DNA from 2 places in the Caloramator sp. CAR-1 genome. Region 2 is predicted to be linked to the other one. Evidence: riboswitches for the same ligand, from Rfam matches in the RefSeq annotation. Region 2 holds a riboswitch; the other holds the start of a gene.
The links. A riboswitch is a leader RNA that binds a small molecule or an ion and turns the genes downstream of it on or off. The one in region 2 is predicted to bind cobalamin.
Positions count from the first base shown of each region.

Region 1: another riboswitch for cobalamin. It lies ahead of cobT (nicotinate-nucleotide--dimethylbenzimidazole phosphoribosyltransferase); the one in region 2 lies ahead of Q3V94_RS01920 (DUF4430 domain-containing protein).

Region 1 covers NZ_JAUONW010000034.1:181-8,832, reverse strand. The annotation lists gene Q3V94_RS09590 (hypothetical protein) at 1-23, shown strand, start outside; gene Q3V94_RS09585 (hypothetical protein) at 126-356, shown strand; gene Q3V94_RS09580 (HD-GYP domain-containing protein) at 537-1,598, shown strand; gene Q3V94_RS09575 (diacylglycerol kinase family protein) at 1,607-2,503, shown strand; gene Q3V94_RS09570 (hypothetical protein) at 2,534-2,824, shown strand; cobalamin riboswitch at 2,867-3,040, shown strand; gene cobT (nicotinate-nucleotide--dimethylbenzimidazole phosphoribosyltransferase) at 3,173-4,246, shown strand; gene cobU (bifunctional adenosylcobinamide kinase/adenosylcobinamide-phosphate guanylyltransferase) at 4,255-4,791, shown strand; gene cobS (adenosylcobinamide-GDP ribazoletransferase) at 4,788-5,531, shown strand; gene Q3V94_RS09550 (histidine phosphatase family protein) at 5,516-6,112, shown strand; gene Q3V94_RS09545 (energy-coupling factor ABC transporter permease) at 6,108-6,830, shown strand; gene Q3V94_RS09540 (energy-coupling factor ABC transporter substrate-binding protein) at 6,812-7,126, shown strand; gene Q3V94_RS09535 (CbiQ family ECF transporter T component) at 7,083-7,781, shown strand; gene Q3V94_RS09530 (ECF transporter S component) at 7,794-8,291, shown strand; partial or broken gene Q3V94_RS09525 (cob(I)yrinic acid a,c-diamide adenosyltransferase) at 8,287-8,478, shown strand; partial or broken gene Q3V94_RS09520 (transposase) at 8,601-8,652, shown strand, end outside.
Region 2 covers NZ_JAUONW010000008.1:8,284-20,794, forward strand. The annotation lists gene Q3V94_RS01880 (1-acyl-sn-glycerol-3-phosphate acyltransferase) at 1-463, shown strand, start outside; gene Q3V94_RS01885 (DUF503 domain-containing protein) at 460-738, shown strand; gene Q3V94_RS01890 (glycine C-acetyltransferase) at 778-1,971, shown strand; gene nth (endonuclease III) at 2,016-2,642, shown strand; gene Q3V94_RS01900 (VanW family protein) at 2,728-4,119, shown strand; partial or broken gene Q3V94_RS01905 (zinc ribbon domain-containing protein) at 4,143-4,274, shown strand; tRNA gene Q3V94_RS01910 (tRNA-Leu) at 4,441-4,525, shown strand; gene Q3V94_RS01915 (TRM11 family methyltransferase) at 4,583-5,515, shown strand; cobalamin riboswitch at 5,545-5,718, shown strand; gene Q3V94_RS01920 (DUF4430 domain-containing protein) at 5,804-6,394, shown strand; gene Q3V94_RS01925 (DUF4430 domain-containing protein) at 6,410-8,254, shown strand; gene Q3V94_RS01930 (energy-coupling factor transporter transmembrane component T) at 8,296-9,177, shown strand; gene Q3V94_RS01935 (ABC transporter ATP-binding protein) at 9,158-10,786, shown strand; gene Q3V94_RS01940 (ECF transporter S component) at 10,797-11,477, shown strand; gene Q3V94_RS01945 (Cof-type HAD-IIB family hydrolase) at 11,490-12,305, shown strand; gene Q3V94_RS01950 (DUF362 domain-containing protein) at 12,316-12,511, shown strand, end outside.

The sequences.
Region 1 (8,652 bases), on a different contig from region 2:
CTAAAATAAAAAGCCTTTTCTGAACAATATAAATCCTTCATACTTACTCCATCATTCTTAATGGTTCTTTTCAACCCCTGAAAACTATGATATAATTAAATCACTTTCTTTTCAGAGGTGTTGATATGGAAAACGAAATTCTTTTAAAAGCCATTGAAAAACTGCTTGATGAAAAACTTAATGAAAAACTTAAGCCTATTTATCAAGAACTAAATTCAATTAATTCAAAACTTGATTCTATTGAATCAACTCAACAAACCATCCTTAATTTCATCTCAGAAATTGATAAAGAATTTTACAAAGTTGAAGAAACTTATAAGTTCATGAACGATTTGAAGAAAGTCCTTAATCAATAGGCCTCTTTGTAGGTCTTATTTTTTTGTTTCTATGTCAAAAAAAGTTTTACATAGGATATGAAACGGCTACCTATTCCATTTTTTATGCCTAAAACATCAAATTTTGTTGAAACATTGCAAATTTTAGTATAAAATTTTGAATTGTGGAGAATAGAATTTAACATTGGAAGTAGGTGGACTATGAAACTTACCAGCATCTTTAGTGTAAGCCCAGGTGATGTGCTATCCCAAACCATCATAGACGCTAAGGGGAATGTTTTATTAAGGGAAGGCGTAGTTTTAACACAAAAGTATATAAATAAGCTAATGGATTTAGGTATTTTGTATGTTTACATAAAGGACAAGAATTTATCAGATATACCAGGTCAGGATTTGCATTTTTTAGAAATTAAAACACAGGCAGTAAAAGCCCTTAACAAGGTTTATTCAAGGGTGCATAATGTTAATAATGGAGATTTTAAGGAAACATTAAAGACAATAAATGAGCTTGTGGAATATCTGATAGACAATAAAGAAGTTAATTTTATGTATTTAACTGAGTTAAAGACCTATGATAACTATACTTTTGTTCATTCTTTAAATTCATGTGTTGTTTCCTTGTTTTTAGGAGTTCAAATGGCTTATTCTAAGGCAATGCTAATAGATTTAGGAGCAGGGACGCTTCTTCATGATATAGGAAAAATGAAGATTCCCCAAAGCATTTTAAACAAAAATGGTAAGTTAACTGAAGAAGAATACGATGTAATGAAGACGCATCCTGAAATAGGCTATGAAATGATTAAAAGTATGAATAGCATTAATGAAAGAGGAAAAAGTATAGTATTAGAACACCACGAAAGATATGATGGAAAGGGCTATCCTTATGGGCTTAAAGGAAATGAAATATCAAAGTATGCAAGGATAGCCTGTGTTAGTGATGTTTATGATGCTCTAATTAGTGATAGAATATATAGAAGGGCCTTTCCCCCAAATGAGGCCTATGAGTTTATATTAGCTTCCTCTGGAACGTTTTTTGATCCGGAAATTGTTGACCTTTTTAGAAATCATTTTTGTGTATATCCATTAGGAATTGAAGTTAAGCTTTCAAATGGATGCCATGCCTATGTAATTGGACAAAATAAGGGTTTCCCCGACAGACCAAGGGTAAGAATATTTAAAAATGAAGAAGGCAAAGAAATAGAACCCTATGATGTTAATTTGGTGGAGAAAATTAATGTTTGTATAGAAAACATAATTTTTTAGGTGATTTTATGAGTATATTATTTATTGTTAACCCAAAGGCAGGCAATGGAAAGGCATTAAAAGTATTTGAGAAAATCAAAGAAAAGATGAAATTTTTAAAAAAAGATTATGAAATTGCCTACACAAAGGGACCAGAGGATGCGATAACTATTGCCAGGGAGGCTTCGAATTCTTTTAATAAAATTGTTTCCGTAGGCGGGGATGGAACTTTAAATGAGGTTGTCAACGGAATAGCAGGAAGTAGGGCTATCCTTGGAGTTATCCCTGCGGGAACAGGAAATGATTTTGCAAAGACAATTTATCCAAGCCTTAACATAGATGATATTCTTAAGACTATTATTGATGGAGAAGTTAAGAGTATAGATATAGGAAAATGCAATAATAAATATTTTATTAACATAGCAAGTGCAGGTATTGATGCAGAGATTGCCCATAGGGTTCAGAGAATAAAAAAATCTGTTCCAGGAAAAACTGTTTATTTAAATGCCCTATTTAAAACTTTAGCAAGTTATAAAGGGATAGATTTTAACATAAAACTCGATGATGTTTCTTTTAAGGCTAATACTCTTTTGATTACCGCCTCCAATGGCAAATATTACGGAGGCGGAATGATTCCAACACCAGATGCGGATATTAGGGATGGGTATTTTGATGTGTGTCACATAAAAAATTTAAATAAGCTAAAAATAATTGCTATTTTATATAAATTCATAAAGGGTAATCATACAAGTTTAAAGGAAGTAACAATATTTAAAACAAAAAGATTAACTATTAAGGCGGATAAAAAATTTTTTATTAATATAGATGGAGAAACTTTAGAGACTAATGAAGCAAATTTAGAGCTTTATAAAGATTTTATTAATATTGTTTTACCCAAGAATAAAGATGAATCTTTTGAAATATAAATGTAAAAGAGCAAGTTTTGGTTTGATTATATGGAAAAGATTATAATAATCGCCATCTTTACAGAGGCCATATGGGAAACTTTAAAGATGATAAAAAAGGATAAGTATTTTAATATCGACAGGATAGGAGCTATTTTAGTTTCAGTTTTTATGTGCATTATTTTTGACTTTGATATTTTTTCTACTTATCTTGGATTGACAAAAATAAATTATATAGGCAATATTCTTACGGGTATTTTAGTGAGCAGAGGTTCAAACTTTGTTCATGATATATTAGGGACGGTTTCAAGCATGTATCAGTCAAGAAAAACAGCAATTTAAATATTGAAATTTTCAGAAAAGTAGACTATAATAAAATTAAAAGTGAATATTTCAGTCAAGGGTGCTCTTAGGAGCTTAAAAGGGAAAGCGGTGAAAATCCGCTGCAGCCCCCGCTACTGTATACGGCGACAAATCCAATACCCACTGGGAAACTGGGAAGGGTTGGAGGAGGAGGACCCGTGAGCCAGGAGACCTGCCTTTGATGTTGGCTAATCCTTCGGAGGGAAGGGAATGGCGTAGTTAAATACAAGTATTTATATGAAGTTAAGCCTACCCTTTGGTAGGCTTTTTTATGTATAAAAGCTCCCAACGAAGGTTGGGAGCATTTTTTTAGAAAAGGAGGATAACATGAAACTTTTAAAAACAACTCTTGATAATATCAAACCTCTTGATAAGGATGCAGTTGAGATGGCGTGGAAGCACATTGACAATTTAACAAAGCCTATTGGTAGCTTGGGGATATTAGAAGAAATAGGAGCTAGATTTGCAGGGATTACGGGTAAACTTCACAATAAGGTAAAAAAGAAAAATATAGTTATAATGGCTGCAGATAATGGTGTTGTTGAAGAAGGTGTAAGTTGTGCTCCAAAATTTATTACTAAAGTAGTTACAGAAAATTTTACAAGAGGAATAACTGGTGTATGTGTTTTAGCAAAACAGGCGGGTGCAGACCTTACAATAGTAGATATAGGTGTAGATGCTGACTTTAACAATCCTAAAATATTAAACAAAAAAATAGCTTATGGAACAAAAAATATTGCAAAAGAAGCTGCTATGAGCTATGAGGATGCTATAAGAGCTGTTGAAGTTGGGATTGAAGTAGTAGACAAGCTAGTTATGGATGGTGTTGATCTTCTTGGGACAGGTGAAATGGGGATAGGCAATACTACAACTTCTGCTGCAGTTCTGTGTGCTTTATCAGGTTTGTCTCCGGATATTGTAGTAGGTAAAGGGGCAGGTCTTACTGATGAGCAGCATAAAAATAAAATTAATGTTGTTAAGAAGGCCCTTGAAACAAATAAACCTGATAGAAATGATCCTATTGATGTTATTTCAAAGGTTGGAGGATTTGATATTGCTGGATTAACAGGTTGTTTCCTGGCTGCAGCAAAAAACAGAGTTCCTATAGTAATTGATGGTTTTATTTCATCAGCAGCTGCACTTTGTGCTGTAAGGTTAAACCCTTTAGTTAAGGATTACATATTTCCATCCCATCTTTCAGCAGAGCCGGGAGCAGTATATATGATGAAGGAATTAGGTTTAGAGCCGATGATCAATTTAAAGATGAGGCTTGGTGAGGGCTCTGGATGTCCATTAGCCTTTATGATAATAGAGGCAGCACTTGCAATAGTCAATGAGATGGGAACTTTTGAAGAGGCAAATATTGTAAATGACTTTTTAATAGATATAAGGGAAAAGTAGGTGATATTTTGATAAGGTTAATAAGTGGAGGTGTAAGATCAGGAAAAAGCACCTTTGCAGAAAAACTTTTAGAGAATAAGAATGATGTTGTTTATATTGCTACTATGAGAGCTATTGATGATGAGATGGATGAGAGAATAAATTTACATAAAAAAAGAAGAAATGCTACTTGGAGAACCTTTGAAGGAACATATAATTTAGTTGATGCAGTTGGAAGTGAAAAATATTATTTGCTTGATTGCTTAACAAATCTTATTTCAAATATTATGTTCGATGTAACAAAAGATTTAGAAATAATTGATTATATTAAACAAAAGGAGATAGAAGATAAAGTTATGAAGGAACTTGTAGGCTTAATAAAAAGGATTCGTGAAATAGATGGTGATTTAATTATGGTGACTAATGAGGTTGGGATGTCAGTTGTTCCAGAAAATTATATTGCAAGGGTGTTTAGGGACATTCAAGGAAGGGTTAATCAGATGGCAGCCGCTATATCAGATGAAGTTTATCTTGTGTTTTTAGGTATTCCACTTAAAATAAAGTGATCAAAGCTTTTATTTTAAGTCTACAGTTTCTGACTCGGCTGCCAGTAAATATTAAAGTCGATTTTAATGAATCAACAATTAAAAAGATGACTTTTTTCTTTCCCTTTGTTGGGGCAATTATTGCGATGATAATTAATATTCCTTTTATGATAAATAAATTTAATAAAGAATTAGAGGCCTTTTTTTCCTTAGCGTTATGGATTTTTATAACTGGAGGATTACATATAGATGGTCTTTCAGATACATGTGATGGTTTTTTTTCAGGAAGGGATAAGGAAAAAATCCTTGATATAATGAAGGATAGTAGAGTAGGAACTTTTGGAGTTATTGCGATTGTCTTTGATATTTTAAGTAAATTTCTTATTTTGAAAAATTTATCGACAAAAAGCTCATTATTCGCTTTAATTTTAGCTTTGGGATGGGCAAGATTGTTTACTTCGTTTTTATTTACTTATGGTAAAAGTGCAAGAAAAGACGGACTCGGAAGTTTATTTACAGGGAGGGATAGGCAAGTTTATTTTATTTTTTCTGTGGTTATTTTTGGAATATTATCTTTTGTTTTAGCTGGTTCAAGGTTTTTTATATTGTTAATTATCGGAATTTTAAACACTCTGTTGGTAATGAGATTATCTTATAAAAAGATAGAAGGATTAACAGGAGATATTTATGGGGCTTCTATAGAATTAAATGAAATAGTTCTTCTTCTGTCATGGGTGGTGTTAGAGTGGATTTATATTTAGTGAGACATGGAGAAAGTGAAGATAATGAATTAGGTGTTTATTCAGGGAGTTCAGATTGCAATTTGTCTTTGAAGGGGATAGCAAATGTAAAGGTTTTAAAACCATATTTAAAAAAAATAAAATTTGAAAAATGTATATCTAGTCCATTAAAAAGATGCATTCAAACGGCAAATATTTTATTTACAGGACCCTTTGAGATCGATGAAAGATTAAGGGAAATAAATTTTGGTATTTTTGAGGGACTAAGTTATAATAGCATTCTTGAAAGATTTCAAAAAGAAGTTATGGAATGGAACAAGGATTTTGTAAACTATAAAATTCCAAATGGCGAAAGTTTAAAGGATTTATATATTCGCACAGAAGAATTTATAAAATCTTTAGATATGAATAATAAAAAGTTATTAATAGTTACCCATGGAGGAGTAATAAGATGTTTTTTATGTTATGTCTTTAATGATATAAATTTATTTTATAAGTTTCAAGTTGACCCAGCATCTATAACTATCATATCTATTCATGATGATTTTACATATATTAAGGCCCTTAATGTAAAATCAATTATTCCATATAGGGGGGATTAAAATGCGAAAAATTATATTTTTAACTTTGTTTTTATTATTTCAAATTTCAAGTATTGTTCATGCAATGCATATTTCAGAAGGATTTTTGCCTATAAAATGGGCGATATTTTATTTTGTTATTTCATTTCCAGTTATATTTTTAGGAATGAAAAGGGTTATAGAAATTTCAAACAAAGAAAAGGATTCAAAGCTTTTATTGGCCCTTTGTGGAGCATTTATATTTTTGCTTTCTGCTTTAAAATTACCTTCTGTTACTGGTTCATGTTCACATCCAACAGGAGTTGGACTTAGTGCTATAGTTTTTGGTCCGTTAGTTACTTCGGTTTTATCCATGTTGGTATTATTATTTCAAGCTATATTTCTGGCTCATGGAGGGTTAACAACATTAGGAGCAAATACTTTTTCTATGGGCATAGTTGGTCCTTTTGTTTCATTCTTAATTTATAAGTTTTTAAAGGATAAAAATAAAAAGCTTTCAGTGTTTTTAGCAGCTGCTCTGGGAGATTTATCAACTTATGTTATAACTTCTATTCAATTAGCTCTTGCATTTCCGTCGAATAATGGAGGGTTTTTTGCTTCATTAGTGAAATTTCTTGGTATTTTCGCATTGACTCAAATTCCTTTAGCTGTTGTTGAGGGGATATTTACTGTTATAATTTTTGATTATTTATTTGAAAATACTAGGCAAAGTTTTAAATTATGGGGGGAAAAACAGTGAAAAGAAATTGGTTGTTAGGATTAATAGCATGTTTAATAATAATAACATCATTGCTAATAGGTTCTCAAAGAGGAGATTTGGGAGGTGCTGACGATAAGGCGCAGGATGTCATATCTGAGGTTGCTCCAGATTATAAGCCATATTTTAACAGTATATTTGAGCCCCCTTCAGGTGAAATAGAAAGTTTGATTTTTGCACTTCAATCTGCCGGTGGAGCTTTCATTATTGGGTATGTTTTAGGAAGGAAGAAAAATGATAAAAGAGATAATCTTGTTTTCAAAGAACAGCAGAGCTAGAAGTATTATTCCTCAAAAAAAATTTATTTTATGCATTTTGATTATAGTATTTAATGGATGTTTTAATAGTTTTAGACAGTTTTTAATCAATTTTGTAGTTTTAATTTTTCTACATCTAAAATATGAAACGCCTATTATAAAAGTTTTAAAATATGTTTTTTCGTTAACATTATTTTATATTTTAAGCGGCATAACTTTTTTAATAGATGGAAATTTTAGCTTGTTTTATTTAATGTGTTACAGAGGATTTATAAATTCTCTTTCGATAACATTTTTTATATTTACAACTCCATTAGATGATATCCTATTTATTATGTCTAAAAATAAAGCTTTAATAGATTTAGTTGATATTGCAAAACTTATGGAAAGATTCATAATCGTGTTAGAAGATGAACTTTCAATAATGATAAAGTCAGCAAAGTCAAAGGGTGGTTTTGACTCTAATATAAAAATGATTAAAACAAGTGCAAAGATTGGAGCCTTACTTTTTAAAAATATGTTTTTTAAATGGCAAGAAATAAAAGTTTCAGTTGATTCACGTTGTTTTAATGGTAAGCTTTCATATTTCGATGTTAGTTTTAAAAAAAGTTTTTTAATTGAGATATTGATAGTTTTTATATTTATTATTAATTTAATAATTTTAGATTGCATGTAAAGGGGCGATAAGATGAAAAATGTTAAAGAATTTAATGTTAAAACAGTTACTTATATGGCGATATTAATTGCCTTATCCTTCATAGGGTCTTTAATTAAAATCCAAGGTTCAATTGCTTTTGATTCAATGCCAGGTTATTTTGCTGCAATAATTTTAGGACCCTATTTAGGTGGAATAGTAGCTTTGTTAGGGCACTTACTTACAGCAATAACAAGTGGCTTTCCTTTAACTATACCTATGCATATTATTATTGCTTTGGAGATGTTTGTATTTGCTTATGTATTTTCTATTACATATAAAAGGTATAATCCATATATAGCAACTGGTATAGTTACAATATTAAATGGTCCTATTGCAGCATTGATAGCATCTGCTATTTCAATTTTATTTAAACTACCATTAAATGGATGGCCATTATTTTATGCTGTAGTTATTCCGCTTACTATTGCATCTTTTTTAAATTCTTTAATAGCTGTTCTAATCTATAGAGTTATCAAACAAAAACTATAGATTGGTTTCATTAGATGAAGTTTTAAATTTGATAAAGTTAAAACCGGAAAAAACTGAACTTATTTTAACAGGACGCTATGCTCACAAGGAAATAATAGATATCGCTGACCTGGTTACTGAGATGAAAGAAATAAAACATTATTATTATATGAAGGGTGTAATGGCAAGAAAAGGAATTAAATATTAAAAACATTAAAACTGCAGGGATAAATATGTTTAAAAGTAAAATTAAATTTATATCTTTAGGTATAATTTTGACTATTATGTTGACTTTCTTATCTTGTGCTAAAACTCAAATACCTGAAGGAACAAAGGAAGCTTTCTAAAAAACAATTAGGTAGTAGTAACTTTAAGAAACAAG
Region 2 (12,511 bases):
TGGAGTTAAGCTACAGTCTAAAGCATTAAGTAGAATAGGTATTGAAGCGGTAAACACTATTACAATCCATCCAAATTCAGCTGATATTGAGGCGATTAAAAAAAGTATAAATGTTATTAAAGAAGGACATTCTCTGATGATATTTCCTGAAGGAACACGTTCAAGAACTGGAAAAATGATAGAAGGTAAAAAAGGAATTATTTTAATTTCACGAAGGTGTAATGTTCCAATAGTTCCGATTGGACTTTATGGAACAGAAAAGCTTATGCCTATTAATGACGATGATATGGGGAAGGAAAGATTTTTTAAGGCTGATGTTACTGTAAATATAGGAAAAGCTTTTAGCTTACCAGAAAAAATTGAAGGAATGAATAAAGAAGAATATGATAATTATTGTTTAAATTATTTAATGAAAAAGATAGCTGAACTATTACCAGATGAGTATAGGGGAGTTTATAAATGATAGTTGGAATTGCAAATATTAAATTAAAATTTTTTACACCACATTCTTTAAAGGAAAAAAGACAAATAGTAAAGAGCTTAATATCCAAAATAATGCAGCACAATGCTTCGGTAGCAGAAGTTGGAGAAAATGATAAATGGCAACTATGCGAATTGGGTATTGCAACTGTAGGCAGCGATAAGAAAGTAGTAGATGCAACTTTAAATTCAATTTTTAGACAAATTGAGCAGGATGGAAGGGCAGAAATAATAGACATTAATATAGAAATATTGTAAAATAAATCTAGGATATGAATATAATTTGGAGGTGTAAAAATGGGTAGCAAAACTCTACATGATTTTTTAGTTAAAAATTTGGAGGAATTAAAGGCTCAGGGGGTTTATAGGAAACTTCCTGTTGTTACAGGCCCAACAGGCCCTAAGTGTATTATCAATGGAAAGGAAGTAATAAATTTATCTTCTAACAATTACTTAGGTTTTGCAAATGATCCAAGATTAATAGAAGCTGCAATCAAGGCTACTGAAAAATATGGTGCAGGAGCTGGCGCAGTAAGAACGATTGTAGGAACTTTAGATATTCATGAAGAACTTGAAGAAAAACTTGCAAAATTCAAAAAAACTGAAGGAGTTATAGTATTTCAATCAGGATTTAACTGCAATATGGGAACAGTTAGTGCTCTAATGACAAAAGAGGATGCAATTCTATCCGACGAACTAAATCACGCAAGCATTATAGATGGTTGTAGATTATCAGGAGCTAAAATTCTAAGATATAAACATAACGATATGGATGATTTAAGAAAAACTTTAAAGGAAGCCTATGAAAGTGGCCAGTATAAGAAATTTATGATTGTAACTGACGGAGTATTCTCTATGGATGGAGATATAGCAAGGCTACCTGAAATAGTTGAAATCGCTGAAGAATTTGATGCCTTTGTTTATGTAGATGATGCTCATGCTTCAGGTGTATTAGGAAAGAATGGTAGCGGTTCTATTTCACACTTTGGGTTATATGGAAGGGTTGATGTTCAGGTTGGAACTTTATCAAAGGCGATAGGAGTTGTTGGCGGATACGTTGCAGGATCAAAGGAATTAATTGATTGGTTAAAACATAGAGGAAGACCATTCCTTTTCTCAACTGCAATGACTCCAGGGGCAGCAGCTGCTGCATTAAAAGCAATCGAAATTTTATCAGAAAGCAGTGAGCTTGTTGATAGACTTTGGGATAATGCAAAATACTTTAAAGAAAAGCTTTCTGCATTAGGATTTGACTTAGGAAAGAGCGAGACACCAATTACACCAGTAATAATTGGTGATGAAGCAAAGGCAATGCAATTTAGCGATGAATTATTTAAAGAAGGACTTTTTGCTCAAGGTATTGCTTATCCTACAGTTCCAAGAGGAAAAGCAAGGGTTAGAAATATTGTTACTGCAGCACATACTAAGGATATGCTCGATGAAGCAGTTGCTATTTATGAAAAGGTAGGAAAGAGAATGGGTATAATATAAAAGGGCTTTAAGCCCTTTTTATATTATTATTTAGGGGTGAAAATATGAATAATTCTTTGGATATAATTAAAATATTAGAACAGGAATATGGAAATTTGGGATGTGCTTTGAATTATACAACACCCTACGAACTTCTAATAGCTACAATACTATCGGCACAAACTACTGATGAAACTGTTAATAAAGCTACAGCTGAGCTTTTTAAGGATTATAATAAACCCCATGATATTGCAAAATTAACTCCACAGGAATTAGAAGGTTATATAAAAATATGTGGACTTTATAAGACAAAGGCAAAAAATATTATTGAAGCTAGTAAAATTATAGTTGAACAGTTTAATGGAAATGTTCCCAATAAAATGGAAGATTTAATAAAACTGCCTGGGGTTGGGAGAAAAACTGCTAATGTTGTCCTTTCAAATGCCTTTGGGAAGGATGCAATTGCTGTTGATACACATGTGTTTAGAGTAGCAAACAGATTAGGCCTTGCAAATGCTAAAGATGTTTTGCAGACGGAAAAACAACTAATGGAGAATATCCCAAAGAGTTATTGGTCTAGAGCACACCATTGGCTTATCTGGCATGGAAGAAAAATTTGCACTGCTAGGAACCCTAAATGTGACTTGTGTAAATTAAGAGATTTTTGTAAATATTTCGCAGAAAATAAATAAAAAATATATTTTTAATTTAGAAGGAAAATTATCTTTTTTGTAGAATAAACTAATTTAGCTTAAAAATTTCTTAGGAGGATCTTTTATGAATAAAGGCGCTAAGGCAGCACTTATTGTATTTATCTTGATTTTAATTTCTGTTCCAGCTGTGTCGGCTTTTTTAAAAACAAGTGCTAATAACAATAAAATATTTAAAGGCATTTATATTAACAATGAAAATGTTGGTGAAATGACAAAGGAGGAAGCAATAGGTCTTTTAGATGAAAAATTTAATAAGCCATTACAAGAAAAAACTATTAAATTTACTTATCAAGATAGGATATTCAAAACAACCTTTAAGGATTTAAATGTAAGATATAATATCGAAGAAGCTGTGGATAAGGCTTTATTAATTGGAAAAGAAGGTAATATTTTTAGACAAACTATCGAAAGAATCAAATTGTTAAATTCAAGTGTAAATATTACATTAGATTTAAGTTATGATAAAACTAACGTAGACAAAATTGTTCAAAAGATTTCCCGAGAAATAAATAAGCCCTTTAAAGATGCAACAATTAAGTTAGTAGGTCAGAATTTTGTTATTACAAAAGAAGAAAATGGCATTAAAGTTGATGAAGAAAATTTAAAAAGCCTCATAGTAGATGCTATTCAAAATAAAGAAAACAAAGAAATTCATATTCCAACTTTAAAAGTTCAAGCTAAGATAAAATCTTCAGATTTAGAAAAAATAAAAGAAAAGATATCAGTTTTTTCAACAAAATTCAATCCTTCAGATGTTAATAGAACTGGTAATTTAAAAATAGCTGCTCAAAGTTTGGACGGCACTGTGGTTATGCCTGGCGAAATTTTTTCAATGAATAAGGTTTTAGGCCCAAGGGTAGCTTCAAAAGGATACAAAGAAGCTCCAGTGATAATAAATGGGACATTGGTTCCTGGACTTGCAGGTGGTATATGTCAGGTTACTACAACAGTTTACAATGCAGCATTATTAGCTAATTTCGATATAATTGAGAGACGCCCCCATGGGCTTAAAGTTTCCTATGTTCCTCCAGGGCGCGATGCTACTATTTCAGGCACTTCAATAGATTTTAAGTTTAAGAATACCAGTAATGCACCTATATATATAAAGGCATGGGTATCTAACTCTTATGTAAATGTAATTTTTTATGGGGCTAATGAAAACCCAAATATAAAAGTAGTAATAGAAAGTGAAATAATAGAAAGAATTCCAACAACTACAGAATATATAAAAGATCCAACATTGCCTGAGGGCCAAAAGATAGTTGAAGCAAAGCCAATCGATGGGGTAAAGTCTGTAACTTATAGAAAAATATATAAAGATGGTATTTTAATAAAAAAAGAGTTGTTATCTAAGGATTACTATAAGCCAGCAAAGGGGAAGGTTAGAATTGGAACAAAAAAAGTCATATCCCAAAATACTTTAGAGGAGAAAGTAGAAGATGTAATTGATTTTTAGATGGAATAATGTGCTGTTTAACAAGAAATGAAGAAGTAAAAGACTTAAACGTAAGGGAGTGGGAATGTCCAATATGTAGGACAGTCCACGATAGAGATGTAAATGCAAGTAAAAATATATTAAAAGAAGGAAAGAGGATATTAGGTATAGCATAAGTAAAAACAGTAGGGTAGGGACTACCCGAATTAACGCCTGTGGAGATAGTAGGTTACGAGGTCGATGAAGCAGGAATCCCGCGACTTTAGTCGTGGGAGGTTCAATCACAATGATTAAATATATAGACAATTAAAATAAATGATGATAGAATTTTATTAGAAATATGCGGGCGTGGCGGAACTGGCAGACGCACTAGATTCAGGATCTAGGGCCTTTGAGCGTATGGGTTCAAGTCCCTTCGCCCGCACCACATTATCCACCTTTAAGGTGGATTTGTTTTTATAAATAATTTAGGGTTGGTGAAGATATGTATTTTTACTATGTTAACTTTCCGGATGGAGAAAAGGAACTTTGCAAAATGGAAATTAGACATCTTTTTGGAATAGATTTAAAGGAAAAATATTTTTTTTATGAAGATTATGTAGATGTAAATAGAAGTCCCTATGTTAAATATAGTATTAAAATTGATGCTGAGGATTGTGACATCAAAAACTTAGCTGAAAAAATTAAAACTATGGAGCTAAGTTATGATAATTATAAGGTTCAATATATAAGTTTATTTGAAAGAATGGATTTAAATAAAAAGCATTTTGTCGAAAGCATTATTGGTAGTGCTATTAAAGGCAAAGTAGCTATTCATGATCCCTTAATTAAAGTCGGCGTTATAGATTTTGAGAATAAATGGATAGTAGGACAATTGCTTAGAAATGAAGGTGTTTGGCATATACATGATAAAAAACCAGTTCAATATTGTAATTCTTTAACTTCAAGGGTTTCAAGAGCATTGGTTAATATAGCAGTTGGCAAAAATCTAAATTTAAAAGTAGTTGATCCCTGTTGCGGAATTGGGACAGTGGTTTTAGAGGCATTGTCGATGGGAATAGATATTAAAGGCTATGATATAAATTATAAAGTTGTAAAGGGAGCAAGAGAAAATCTTAATTTCTTTAATTATCCTGTTGCTATAAAAAGAAGTGATATTAAAGATATAAATGAACATTTTGACGCAGCTATAGTTGATCTACCGTATGGTGTCTTATCGGTAACTACTAAAAAAATACAAGAGGATATAATTAAACATACTGCAAGATTAGCAAAAAGAGCAGTATTTGTAACTTTAGAGGATATGAAGGATTCTATTGAAAAATATAATTTTAAGATATTAGATAAGTGTCAACTAAGAAAGGCAAAATTTATAAGATTTATAACGCTAGCAGAATTAAATGAATATTGTTATTAATTGTATCTAGTGATATAATTAATACTATAAAACTTAATAAATATACAGGTGCCCTACAAGGGTTAAAAGGGAAAGCGGTGAAAATCCGCTGCAGCCCCCGCTACTGTAAGTGGGTATGAAACCTGAAAAGTCACCTGATTGGGAAGGCCAGGGAGTAAGATGATCCACGAGCCAGGAAACCTGCCTGTATATTAGGAGCAAAACCTTCGGAGGGAAGGGAAAGCTTATGTTAATAAGCCCTTTCCGGGCTTTTTTGTTTTCCCTCTGATGAAGAAAGGGGGTGAATTTATGAAAAAGCTGTTAAGTATAATTTTAATCCTTTTATTATTTATATCATGTGCTAGTGTAAAAAGTCAAAATATTGATACCTCAAAACAAAATATTAGTTCAACATCAATACAACAAAGCAATGAGAAGTTAAATGTAGCTAACAAAGACCCTAATAACTTACCTGTTAAAGAATTTAACAAAAGCAGCAAAGAAACTCAGGATACAAAAAAAGAATTACAAGCTACTACTAAAAAAGTTCAAAATAAGGAGATCAATATTAGACTGATTATATCAAAAGAAAATGGTAATGAAATAATATTTGATAAAACGGTAAAAACCTTATCATCCAAAAACGCTCTACAAATATTAAAAGAAAATGCAAAGGTGTATGAAGTTGGAGGTTTTATTAAGGAAATCAATGGGATTGCCTCCATTCCTCAAAATGAACTTACACAAGAAGATATTCAAAAAGGTATTTTAGGCTACGACTGGTTCATTTATTTGAATGGCAAAAAAACAAAGGTGGGCGCAAAGGATATCATCTTAAAAGATGGGAATATATTAAATTTTGATTATAAGGGATGGACTATAAAAGATTTAACACCGTAAAAGGGGGATTTTAAAGTGAAAAATTTAGGAAAGAGATTATTAAGCTTATTATTGATTATAGTTTTTATGATATCTTTAAACTTCAATGCGCTTGCAAGTTCTAAAAGTAACTTTAACAATGCCAAGACTGCTCTAAATTCTTCTTTGAAATACCTACTAACAAAAACAAAAACAAAAGGCATACAAGACTGGGATGCAATTGCACTTGCAATGGCAGGATACAAATTAGATAACATCAAATTTAACGGTAAAAGATATATCGATTTAAAAAGCAGCGATATATTAAAAGAGCTCTCATATAATTGGACAACAAGCTATGCAAAACATATTTTAACTATAACTGCCTCAGGATATGATCCTAGAAATTTTAATGGAATAGATTTAGTTGAAATTTTAAAATCCTCACAACTTTCTAATGGCAAATTTAAGGATATGATCAATGGAACAAACGAAAATTTTTTAAATGGTCATATATGGAGCATTATTGCTTTAGAAACTATAAAGGAGAGCTACAATAGGAGCGCTGCAATTTCATATTTGGAAAAAAATCAAAATAAGGACGGAGGATTTCCATTAGTCATTTCAGGAAAAAGCGATTTAGATATTACTGCAATGGCTATCACAGCATTGACAATGGCAGGCAGAAATAAAAATTCAGCATCTGTTAATAAGGCTTTAAACTATTTAAAAAATAACTTAAAGAAATTGCCTAAAGAGCAACAAACTGCAGAAACGATTGCGTGGATCCTTCAGGCGGCTGTATCATCAGGGGATGATTTGTCAAAATATATCATTAACAATAGAAACATAATAAATGAATTGCTGTTATACAAGGATAAGACTGGTGGTTTTAAACATATTAAAAGTGGGAAAGTCGATGATATAGCTACAAATCAAGTTGTAAGAAGTTTATTAAGCTATGTAAATAAGAAAAATGCATATAAAAATATTATTTGTATGAGGGGTAATTACTATAAGGCTATAAATAGAGAAGAAAGTTCTAGCTTTAATATTCTATATTCTTCTTATTTTAAGGATGTTAAACAACTTGATTTAATTGTAAAATCTAACTATTACGATGAAGCAAATATTTTATTAAATGGTGAAAAGAATTTACTTATTGCTAAAAGCAACAACGGCATAATTAAATTTTCTAAGAATTTTAATTTAAATAATTTAAACTATAGGTTAATATTAAAGAAGGACGGTAAAGTGTTAAAAGTTGTTTTAGGAAATTTTGAACCGGTAGAAAAAAGTTTCACAACAAAAGTTAGAGTTGAGGCACCCGATAAAACCATACTTGATGCTAAAGTAAGAACTGGTAATAAAATAGTTTATGACCTTCAAGGGAAAAGCTATGTCACAGAAAAGCCATCTGCCTATGCTGCTTTAGTTAGGGCATTAATAGAAAACAATATTAGTTTTAGTGTAAATTATGATTATGGGGCACCATTTATAAATGAAATAGCAGAAATAAAAAGTGGATCCTTTGGCGGATGGGATGGCTGGATGTATATGGTAAATTATGCTGAACCAAATTCAGGAATGGCGGATTATGAAATAAAAGATAATGATAATATATTAGTTTATTATGGAGATTGGGGAATAAAACCACTAAGTATAGAAATTCTTGGCGATATAAAATTAAACTCACAAGTCCAAGTCAAAGTGACATCGAATGGTAGTGCTGTAAAGGATGCTATAGTTTGCTTTGGAGAAAATAGGATTAACACAAATGAGGAGGGAATAGCAACTATAGTTTTAGATCAAGCAGGGATATATAAAGTTTATGCAGAAAAAAATATCGACGGTAAGCCGATGTATATTAGAAGTGAAAGCAAATATATTGAAATTAAATGATGGGTGGTTTTTCCACCCATCTTATTTAAAAGGTGATAACTATGTTGAATTTTTCAAGGGATAAATTCATTCAAAGATTTAATACATTAACAAATATAATTTTAATTTTGACTTATATTATAGCATTTCTTATGATAAATAATATTTTAATTTTGGCGATTATTTTAATTTCACTAATTTTACTTGCTAAAGTTAACGAGATACATAAAGAAGTTTTTGCTTTTTTTAGGTTTTCAGTTTTTATTGCACTTATAATTATTATTTTTAATTTATTGATAAACAAGAATGGAGAGACACAGATATTTATTATCGGGGACTTTTACATAACTTTAGAATCTTTTTATTATTCCTTGTTTATGGCATCAAGACTTATTGCAATAATGATGACATTTGCTTTTGGAAATTTAATAATAAATCCAGATGATGCCTTTAGTATCATATCAAAAATATTTGGTAAATCTTCACTGGTCATGAGCCTAGTGTATAGACTGAGCTTTAGTTTAATAAATCAAATAAATAATATTAAAGAAATTGAGTTTATTAGGGGAAATACATTTGAAGGAAATCTTTATAAACGAATAAAATCCTATGGTGAAGTAGTAAATATTTTGTTTTTATCTTCCCTTGAGGACTCGATAGAATTGGCAGAGGCGATGTATTCAAGAGGATATGGTTCAACAAAAAGAAGTAGTTTTAAAAATCAAAATTTCAATTTTAGAGATTATGTTATAATTTTAATGTGCACTATTTCAATTGGATTCTTAATAGGGCAGTTAATATTAGGTTTAAATTCTTTTAAATTTTTTCCCCAAATCGATAGTCCTTTAAAAAAAATTACAGTATATGAAATAATAATTTTATTTGTTTTTTATTCAATAGTATTTGTAAATTGGTGGTGGATTAATGGAAATGATAAAAATTAAGGATCTTACTTATTATTATCCCGAAACTTCAAGACCGGCCCTTGAAAATATAAATTTGACTATAAATGAAGGGGATTTTGTATTGATTGTAGGGCCTTCAGGATGTGGTAAGTCAACGATATTAAGAACAATAAATGGGCTTATTCCAAATTTTTATGGGGGGAAGATTAAGGGGCAAGTCCTTGTAAAAAATAAGAATATAAAAGATATATCAAAAAAAGAGCTATTTGAAACTGTTGGATTCATTTTTCAAGATCCAGAGAAACAAAGCGTTTATAACACGATAGAAAGAGAAATAGCTTTTGGAATGGAAAATTTGAATATGGACATAACACGCATGAAAAAAAATATAGCAGAGGTTAGTAACCTATTTAATTTGGACTTTATAAAGGAAAAATCAATAAATAATATTTCAGGTGGGGAAAGGCAAAAGGTAGAAATAGCTTCAGTAGTAGCCATGGATCCAGAGGTGATTTTATTAGACGAACCAACATCTCAACTTGATCCAATTTCTGCTGATGAAATTTTAAATGCTATAAACAAATTAAATAAGGATATGGGTAAGACAATAATTTTAGTTGAACAAAGGCTGGATAAAAGCTTTGATATGGCTGACAAAATATTGATTATGCAAGATGGAAGAATAATTAATGAGATTGGCAAAGATGAAATTAATATTTATATAGAGAAAATTAATTTTTTGCCTAAAGTGTCGATTATTTTTAAAGAAGCTGGTTTTAAAGCTGTTCCGTTAAATATAAAAGAAGCCAAAAAAATAATAGCTAATAAAAATGTCCCTAATAAAAGAGACAGTAATATAAAAAGTTTTAAAGATGAAATTTTAAAGGTAGAGGATTTATATTTTGAGTATAGTCCAAATAGACCTATCCTAAAAAATATAAATTTTAATCTACATAAAGGTGAAGTATTAGGTATAATGGGGCATAATGGAGCAGGGAAAACAACTTTATCAAAAATATTAGTTGGGTTAATAAAGAAATTTAAAGGTAAAATCATTTTAAATGGTAAGGAAATAGAAAGATTAAATGATGTTGAAAGAGTAAAAAGCATCGGATACTTGGCCCAAAATCCAACACTTTATTTTGGCAGAGATACAGTGTTTGATGAAGCTTCTTATAGTTTGAGAAATATTGGTGACTTTGATAGGGAAAAAGTAATAGAATTATTGAAAAAATTTGATTTATATGGAATAATGGATAAAAATCCTCGGGATTTAAGCGGAGGGCAGAAGCAAAGGCTTGCTATAGCATGCACTGTTGTAACAAAACCGGATATTTTAATCTTAGATGAACCAACCAGAGGAATAGATATTTATCATAAAATAGAAATAGGAAATTTTATAAAGGAATATGCCTCTTTAGGTAAATCAGTTATAATAATAACCCATGACAGTGATTTTGTTGGTGATTTTTGCGATTCAACTATGATAATGCACCAAGGTGAAATTGTTGCTCATGGGAAAACCTTAGATATACTTTGCGATGCTATATATTATTCTCCACAGATTTCAAGAATTTTTAAAGATAAAATAAAAGTCGTTAATTCAAAGGAAGGCATAGAAATACTAAAAAGGATAACTAATTATTGATGGTGATAATATGAAAAAGTTAATAAATGGACTATTTTTTGTTATTTTTATAGCTTTAATTATAATTTTGACTTATTTTAATATCGGTTTAAATTCTATGATAACAATATCGGCTGTTTTAATTATTATTTACTTTTTCTTATTGTTTGAATTTAAGGGCATAGATTCAAAAAAATTAGCAGTAATATCAACTATGGCTGCAATGGGAGGTGTTTTTAGAATTCCCTTTGCGGGTGTTCCTAATGTTCAACCTACTACTTTTATTGTGGCAGTGTCGGGCTATACTTTAGGTTCCGTTGAGGGATTTATTGTAGGTGTATTATCTGCTTTTATATCAAACTTTTTTTTAGGGCATGGTCCATGGACTTTATGGCAAATGCTTGGATGGGGGTTGTGCGGAGTATTTTTTGGAGTTTTAAGAAAACTTATAAGTAACTACAACATAGTAATATTTACGATTTTTTGTGGCTTGTGGGGGTTTATTTATGGAATAATATTGGATATGTGGTTTGTTGTGGGGTTTATTCGCCCATTAACCATTAATGCGGTTTTACTTGGTGTAGCAAGCAGCTTAGTATTTGATTCTATGCATGCTATTGGCAACATAATATTTAGCATATTATTTTCAAATAAATTTGTTAAAATATTAGATAGATTCATTAAAAGATTCGAGGTGGAATATATTGACTGAGGAGGCAATAAAATGAGATATAAGATGATTGCAATGGATATGGATGGGACATTGTTAAATAGTAATAAGGAGATAACAGAACGCACTAAGATGGCTTTAAAAAAGGCTGACCAAAAAGGTATTAAGCTTGTAGTATGCACAGGAAGAATTTTTACTTCGGCTTTATTTTATGCAAAGCTAATTGGGACTAAAGCTCCTATTATTGCTTCAAATGGTGCCTATATTAGAGAAAAGGATGAAGATAGAATTATATATAAAAAATGCTTACAAAAGGAAAAGGCAAAGGAAATAATTAAGCTTGCAGAAAATGAAGGATTTATTCCTCATGTCTTTACTGAAGATACCATTTACTCTACAAAATTAATTTATTCATCAAAAAATTATACCTTATGGAATCAGCAAATTCCGGAGAATGAAAGGGTTAAAGTTGAAATAGTTAAAGATTTATATGATGTAATCCAAGAAAATGACATTCTTAAAATCGTTGTTATGTCAGATGAATTGGATAAACTTTTTAAACTTAAAGAACATATAAAAAACAACATGGATGTTTCTGTTTTTTCTTCTTTTGATAATAATTTTGAAATTATGGCGGAGAACACATCAAAGGGTAATGCTGTTAAAATACTAGCTGATTATTATAATTTAAAAAGCGATGAAGTAATCTGTATTGGTGATAATGAAAACGATATATCAATGGTAGAATACGCAGGGCTTGGGATTGCTATGGGTAATGCAACCGAAGAATTAAAGAATATTGCAGATTTGATAATAGATTCTAATGACAATGATGGTATAGCAAAATTTATTGAAAATTATATATTATAAGGGGGTCATTATGGAAAAGGTATTTTTATCAAAGTGTGAAAATTATAATAGAGAAGAGGTTTATAGTGCAATTGATAAAATTTTTGATATGGCTGGTGGGATAGGCAAAGTTGTAAATAAAAATGATAAAGTTTTTTTAAAGATTAATCTTGTTATGAAAAAACATCCAGATGATGCCGCAACAACCCATCCTATGGTAGTTGAAG